3 regions of the Agromyces litoreus genome follow, and region 3 is predicted to be linked to each of the others. Evidence: predicted binding sites of a transcription regulator. Region 3 holds the regulator's gene; each other region holds the start of a gene.
The links. Region 3 encodes LexA, which represses DNA repair genes until DNA is damaged. Its sites were predicted from a motif close to TCGAACANNTGTTCGA; they were not measured.

Region 1: imuA' (DnaE2-dependent mutagenesis accessory factor ImuA') is a predicted target of LexA. The motif match lies at 773-788, and genes of this name have one in related genera.
Region 2: uvrA (excinuclease ABC subunit UvrA) is a predicted target of LexA. The motif match lies at 1,479-1,494, and genes of this name have one in related genera.

Annotation. Positions count from the first base shown of each region.
Region 1 is NZ_JBEPKA010000006.1:41,988-44,250, forward strand. It holds gene ABME01_RS06440 (M20/M25/M40 family metallo-hydrolase) at 1-41, opposite strand, end outside; tRNA gene ABME01_RS06445 (tRNA-Leu) at 267-351, shown strand; gene imuA' (DnaE2-dependent mutagenesis accessory factor ImuA') at 805-1,602, shown strand; gene ABME01_RS06455 (DNA polymerase Y family protein) at 1,599-2,263, shown strand, end outside.
Region 2 is NZ_JBEPKA010000006.1:134,709-136,971, forward strand. It holds gene uvrA (excinuclease ABC subunit UvrA) at 1-1,423, opposite strand, end outside; gene uvrB (excinuclease ABC subunit UvrB) at 1,533-2,263, opposite strand, start outside.
Region 3 is NZ_JBEPKA010000020.1:30,030-32,292, reverse strand. It holds gene ABME01_RS13935 (histidinol-phosphate transaminase) at 1-95, opposite strand, end outside; gene ABME01_RS13930 (LysM peptidoglycan-binding domain-containing protein) at 166-537, opposite strand; gene lexA (transcriptional repressor LexA) at 811-1,494, shown strand; gene metE (5-methyltetrahydropteroyltriglutamate--homocysteine S-methyltransferase) at 1,569-2,263, opposite strand, start outside.

The DNA.
Region 1 (2,263 bases), on a different contig from region 3:
GTCTCGTCGAGCTCGGGGGTCGTCGGGGTCGTCTCGGCCATGGCGACCACGCTAGCGCGCGGGGTGCGATCCCATCGGGGCGACGACGGATGGATCGGGTTCGCCACCGGTTCCGGACGGGATCCGCAGCGTTCCGGGATCGGCTTTGCGGCACTGACCGGGGCCTCCGCGATGCGCGGTCGTCCGGGCGCCGCCGGGTGGTCAGCGGGTCCGGAAAACCGTGCTAGTGTCTTCTACGGCCGCTGAGCGATCAGGGCCGAGACAACGCGCGGGTGGCGGAATTGGCAGACGCGCTAGCTTGAGGTGCTAGTGCCCGGATAGGGCGTGGGGGTTCAAGTCCCCCCTCGCGCACGTGTTGTCGAGAAGGCCGGATCTTCGGATCCGGCCTTCTCGCGTTTCCGGGGTCGATCGTCTGGCTGCCTGGCGGGCGTTTCGCTTCTCAGGAGTTGTTCGGCGTGTCTGCGCGTTCGTCGGCGTGTCCTCCTGAGGAACGTCGTGATTCGCGCCGCGCCTCCTGAGGAAGGCGTGGAGTTCGATGGAGCACGCCCCTGCGATCAGGCCCGGCGAGCCATGTCGGGCGTGCCCTGCCGGGCACGCCCGAGGGCCGACGGATGCTCCTCACGCTTCCGATCGGGACGACGGCTGGTCGAGCCGGCGACCGACCCCGGGTGCGGCGACGCCGGCGGCGAGCCGGATGCGACGGAGCGGCCTCGTCGGAGGACTCGACCCCCGCTCGGGGGCATGGACGGGTGGCCTCCACGACTTGCCGTATTCGAACATGTGTTCGAACATTGAGGGGTGACGATGACCGCTCCCCGATCCGCACCGGCCGCCTCCGCGGCGCCGGAGGCGCGGATCGAACGGGTCGAGGAACTGCAGGCCCGCATCCGCGGGATGCAGTCCACCAGGCTCGACTCCAGGGCCGTGCCGACGCATCCGGCGCTCGCCTCGGTACTGCCGGGCGGGGCCCTCCGCGAGGGCGCGGTGGTGCAGGTCGAGGGATCGATCACGCTGCTGATGGCCGCGCTCGCGGGGCCCTCGCGCAGCGGGCGCTGGGTCGCGGTCGCGGGCATCCCAGAGTTCGGCGTCGAGGCGGCGGCCCGGTTCGGCATCGACCTCGAGCGGCTCGTGCTCGTGCCCGATCCGGGCCGGCAGTGGCTGACGGTCGCCGCAGCGCTCGCCGACGTGATCCCCGTGGTCGCCCTGCGTCCGGCTGGACGGCTCGCCCCGGCCGAGGCCTCGCGGTTCGCCGCCCGGTTGCGCCAGCGCGGTGCGCTGCTGCTGGTCGACGGCGCGTGGCCCGGCAGCGACGCGCGGCTCGAGCTCGAGCGCAGCGACTGGACGGGCCTCGAGCGCGGCCACGGCCATCTCGCCGAGCGCGAGGTCGTGGTCCGGGTCACGGGGCGTGGCGAAGTGGGCCGGGGCAGCCGTCGGCGCCTCCGGCTTCCGGCGGGCGACCTGGGATTCGCCGCGGTCGACGAGGCCCGGCCCGGCTCGGGCGCCATCGGTGCGGATGCCGCGCGCGCCCTCGGCTCAGCGGCATCCGACCCCGAGGCGACCGGAGTCGTGCACCGGCCCGACTTCGCCGCGAGGGCCTCGTGAGCGCGGCCGTGCGCACGATCGTGCTCTGGTGCCCCGACTGGCCGGTGCTCGCGGCGTGCCGCGAGGCGGGCCTGGACCCGGCCGGGCCCGTGGCGCTCACCGAGGCGGGCCAGGTGCACTCGTGCTCGGCGGCCGCGCGCCGCGACGGCGTGACGCGCGGACTGCGGCTGCGCGAGGCGCAGTACCGCTCCCCCGCCCTCGCGGTGCTGCCGTACGATGCGGCACTCGACCATCGCGCGTTCGAGCCGGTCGTGCGCGGCATCGAGGCGATCGTGCCGGGCCTGCAGGTGCTGCGACCGGGAACGCTGGCGATGCGCGCGCGCGGCCCGGCACGCTACTACGGCGGCGAGGAGGCCGCGGCACGGGCCCTGCTCGCCGCTGCCGCGGAGCTCGGCGTCGCCGGCGCGCGCGTGGGCGTCGGCGACGGTCCGTTCGCAGCCGAGCAGGCGGCTCGCGTGGCCGGCCCGGCCGGAGGGGGCCCGGATGCGGCGGGCGGGTCCGTGCACGTGGTCGCACCCGGCGGCTCGGCCGCCTTCCTCGCGCCGCTGCCCGTGTCCCTCGTCGCCGATGCCCGCACGACGACGCTGCTGCACCGGCTCGGGGTTCGCACGCTCGGCGAGTTCGCGGCGCTGCCGGAGGAGGACGTGCGACGCCGGTTCGG
Region 2 (2,263 bases), on a different contig from region 3:
CCCGGAGCACCTGGGCCGCGATCGTCTGCTCGCGGTCGGTGAGCTCGAGGCGATCCATGAACGCGCGGGCGTCGTGCAGGCTGAGACGGCACACGTCGGCGATCGAGGCGTCGTGGATGAGCACCGACAGCACCTCGGGCTTCAGGCGGTCGCCGTGGCAGACCGGGCACGGCACCTCTCGCAGGTACTCGGCCCAGCGGGCGCGCTGCACGTCGGTCTCGGCCTGCAGGTACTGCCGCTCGATGTAGGGGACGACCCCCTCGAAGCCGGAGGTGTAGCTCATCTCGCGGCCGTATCGGTTGCGCCAGCGCACGCGGACCTCGAAGTTGTCGCCTCGGAGCACCGCGGCGCGGGCGGACTCGTCGAGTTCCTCCCACGGGGTGTCGAGCGAGAACCCGAGGTCGCGGGCGAGCCCGTCGAGCAGCTTCTCGTAGTAGTTGTAGAGGCTCTTGCCCTGCGAGGTCCACGGCAGGATGACGCCGTCGGCGATGCTCAGCGACGGGTCGCCGAGCAGCAGGTCCTCGTCGACCGACATCCGCGTGCCGAGGCCGGAGCACTCGGGGCACGCGCCGAACGGGGCGTTGAAGGAGAACGTGCGCGGCTCGATCTCGGTGAGCGCGATCGGATGCTGGTTCGGGCAGCTCAGCTTCTCGGAGAAGGTCTGCCACGCGGCATCCCCCTCGCGGTCGACGTAGTTGACCTGGACGAGTCCGTCGGTCAGTCGCAGCGCGGTCTCGAGCGAGTCGGTCAGGCGGCCGAGGATATCGTCGGAGGCGACCAGCCGGTCGATCACGACCGAGATGTCGTGCTTGACCTGCTTCTTCAGCTTCGGGGCCTCGTCGAGCCGGATGAGCTCGCCGTCGACGACGGCGCGCGAGTAGCCCTGCCCCGAGAGGTCGCGGAACAGGTCGACGAACTCGCCCTTCTTCTGCGACACGACCGGGCTCAGCACCTGGAAGCGGGTGCCGGACTCGAGTTCCATGAGCCGGTCGGCGATCTGCTGGACCGTCTGGCGCTGGATGCGCTCGCCGCAGACCGGGCAGTGCGGGACGCCGATGCGCGCCCACAGCAGGCGCATGTAGTCGTAGATCTCGGTGATCGTGCCCACCGTCGAACGGGGGTTGCGGTTGGTCGACTTCTGGTCGATCGAGACCGCGGGGCTGAGCCCCTCGATGAAGTCGACGTCGGGGCGGTCCACCTGGCCGAGGAACTGCCGCGCGTACGCCGAGAGGGATTCGACGTAGCGTCGCTGGCCCTCGGCGAAGATCGTGTCGAAGGCGAGCGAGGACTTGCCCGATCCGGAGAGCCCGGTGAAGACGACCATGGCGTCGCGGGGGATCTCCACGTCGACGTCGCGCAGGTTGTGGACGCGTGCCCCCCGGACGCTCAGACGCGAATGGGCATCGAGACGTGAAACTGGCACCCTACGAGTTTACGAACGCCCTCCGACATGACCGCCCTGACGGCAGGTGCTCACAGCGAACACGCGTTCGATCCCCGGACGCACGGCAGCGGCCGACGCGATGCGCCGATCAGCCGAGGTGGCCCGCCTTCTCCATCTGGCGCAGTTCGCGCTTGAGTTCGGAGACCTCGTCGCGCAGCCGCGCGGCGAGCTCGAACTTCAGCTCACCCGCCGCCTCGAGCATCTGCTCGTTCAGGTCGCGGATGAGGTCCTCAAGGTCGTTCGCACCGGCGGCGGCGATGCCGTCCCGCTTCGCGGGCGCCGAGCCGCCCTTCCCGTCGCGACCCGCGAGCAGCGCGGCGGTGTCGGCCTCCTCGCGCGCGAGGACCTGGGTGATGTCGGCGATGCGCTTGCGCAACGGAGCCGGGTCGATGCCGTTCGCCCGGTTGTACTCGAGCTGCTTGTCGCGGCGACGGTTCGTCTCCTCCATGGCCAGCTGCATCGACTCCGTCTCGACGTCGGCGTACATGTGCACCTGCCCCGAGACGTTGCGCGCCGCGCGCCCGATGGTCTGGATGAGCGAGGTCGACGAGCGCAGGAAGCCCTCCTTGTCGGCGTCGAGGATCGCCACGAGCGACACCTCCGGGAGGTCGAGCCCCTCACGGAGCAGGTTGATGCCCACGAGCACGTCGTAGACGCCCGCCCGGAGCTCGGTGAGCAGTTCGACGCGGCGGAGCGTGTCGACGTCGGAGTGCAGGTAGCGCACGCGCACCCCGGCCTCGGTGAGGAAGTCGGTGAGCTCCTCCGCCATCCGCTTGGTCAGCGTCGTGACGAGCACGCGCTCATCGCGCTCGGTCCGAA
Region 3 (2,263 bases):
ACGTTGAGCGCGACCGGGACGTGCTGCTGCGGAGCGCCGTAGGGCGTCTTCCCGCGGAGGTCGTCGCGAATGGGGAGGTCGTCGAGACTCGTCACCGATCAATGCTATCCGCGGTGCCACCCGTGTTGCGGCGTCGTCCGGGACGCCGACCGGGCGGCGAGGCGCCTACTCGGCGGCGGGGAGCACGAGCTCCTGGCCGGGCTGCACGACTGCATCGCGGAGGCCGTTCAGTCGCATGATCTCGTAGATCACGTCGCGCGGATCGGCGGTCGGCGCGACCGCCTCGGCGATGCCCCAGAGCGTGTCGCCGGCCCCGACGACGACGGTCTCGAACGCCACCGCGGCTCGCCCGTCGTCGACGCCGGCGACGGCGCCACCCGAGGAGAGCGCCCCGACGAGCACGCCCGCGATGATCGGGAGCGCGGCGAGCGCGGTGAAGACGACTCGACCGCGCCGGGTGAGCCTGAGACGCGTCTTCGCCACCACGCGGCCGAAGCCGGGCATGGTCGGCGTCGCGCCGACGGTTCCGATCACCATTGCACTCATTCCGCACCTCCCGGGTCCAGCCACGCATCCGACCCTCGGCCGGGAGGGCCGGATGCGAAGCTGTGTTCCGAATATATCTTCGAACATTCGAGGCTGCAAGCACCGGAAGGTGGGATTTCCGGCTCCTGATCCGCGACACACTCGAACGGATGTTTGTCGCGCGCGTGCGAGGCGGATACAGTTTCGAATGTTCCGACGACAGTCGAACACCGACCACCGACACGCGGGCCGAGGCGGTCCCGACGAGAGGCGAGGCACGTGAGCATCGACACCGACCAGGCACGCGGCGCGGGCGGGCGGTCTCGTCGGCGCAAGACCCTCAGCCCGAAGCAGCTCTCGATCCTCGAGGTCATCCGCGCCTCCGTCGCCGAACGCGGCTACCCGCCGAGCATGCGCGAGATCGGCGACGCGGTCGGGCTGTCCTCGCTCTCGAGCGTCACCCACCAGCTCAACCAGCTCGAGCTCGCGGGGTACCTCCGACGCGACCCGAACCGCCCCCGCGCGCTCGAGATCCTGATCGACGTCCCGGGCTCCGAGAGCCGACCCGCCGCATCCGAGCCCGCACCCGTCGGCGACGCCGCCATGGTGCCGATGGTCGGGCGCATCGCGGCGGGCGTCCCGATCACCGCCGAGCAGCAGATCGACGAGGTGTTCCCCCTCCCCCGCCAGCTCGTCGGCAAGGGCGAGCTCTTCATCCTGAAGGTCGTCGGCGACTCGATGATCGACGCCGCGATCTGCGACGGCGACTGGGTCGTCGTCCGTGCGCAGAAGACGGCGGAGAACGGCGAGATCGTGGCGGCGATGCTCGACGGCGAGGCGACCGTGAAGGTCTTCCGCCAGCGCGACGGCCACACCTGGCTGCTCCCCCGCAACTCGGCGTTCGAGCCGATCCTCGGCGACGAGTCCGAGGTCCTCGGCAAGGTCGTCGCCGTGCTCCGCACCGTCTAGGCGCCGGCCCGCCGTCGACGGCGCGGGGGCGGATGCCGCAGGCTCGCGCTCGTGGCATCCGCCCCGCGCCGGGGTCAGGCGGCCGGGACCGCGACGGCCTCGCGCACCGACCTCGTCGCCTCGACGATGTTCGCCAGCGACGCCACCGTCTCGTCGTACCCGCGCGTCTTGAGCCCGCAGTCCGGGTTGACCCACAGGCGGCCGGCCGGCACCCCGTCCACCGCGCGCTCGAGGAGCGCGCGCACCTCGTCGACGCTCGGCACTCGCGGCGAGTGGATGTCGTAGACGCCCGGGCCGACGCCGTGGTCGAACCCGCTCGCGGCGAGGTCGCCGACCACCTCCATGCGGCTGCGCGCCGCCTCGATCGAGGTGACGTCGGCGTCGAGGGCGCGGATCGCGTCGATGACCACGCCGAACTCGGAGTAGCAGAGGTGCGTGTGCACCTGCGTGGCCGTCGCCGCGCCCCCGGTCGCGAGGCGGAACGCGCCGACCGACCAGTCGAGGTACGCGGGCTGGTCGGCGCGCTTCAGCGGCAGCAGCTCGCGCAGCGCGGGCTCGTCGACCTGGATGACGCGGATGCCGGCCCGCTCGAGGTCGCCGATCTCGTCGCGCAGCGCGAGTGCGACCTGCCGGGCCGTGTCGCCGAGCGCCTGGTCGTCGCGCACGAACGACCAGGCGAGGATCGTGACCGGCCCAGTGAGCATGCCCTTGACCGGCTTCTCCGAGAGCGACTGCGCGTAGGTCGACCACTCGACCGTCATCGGCGCCG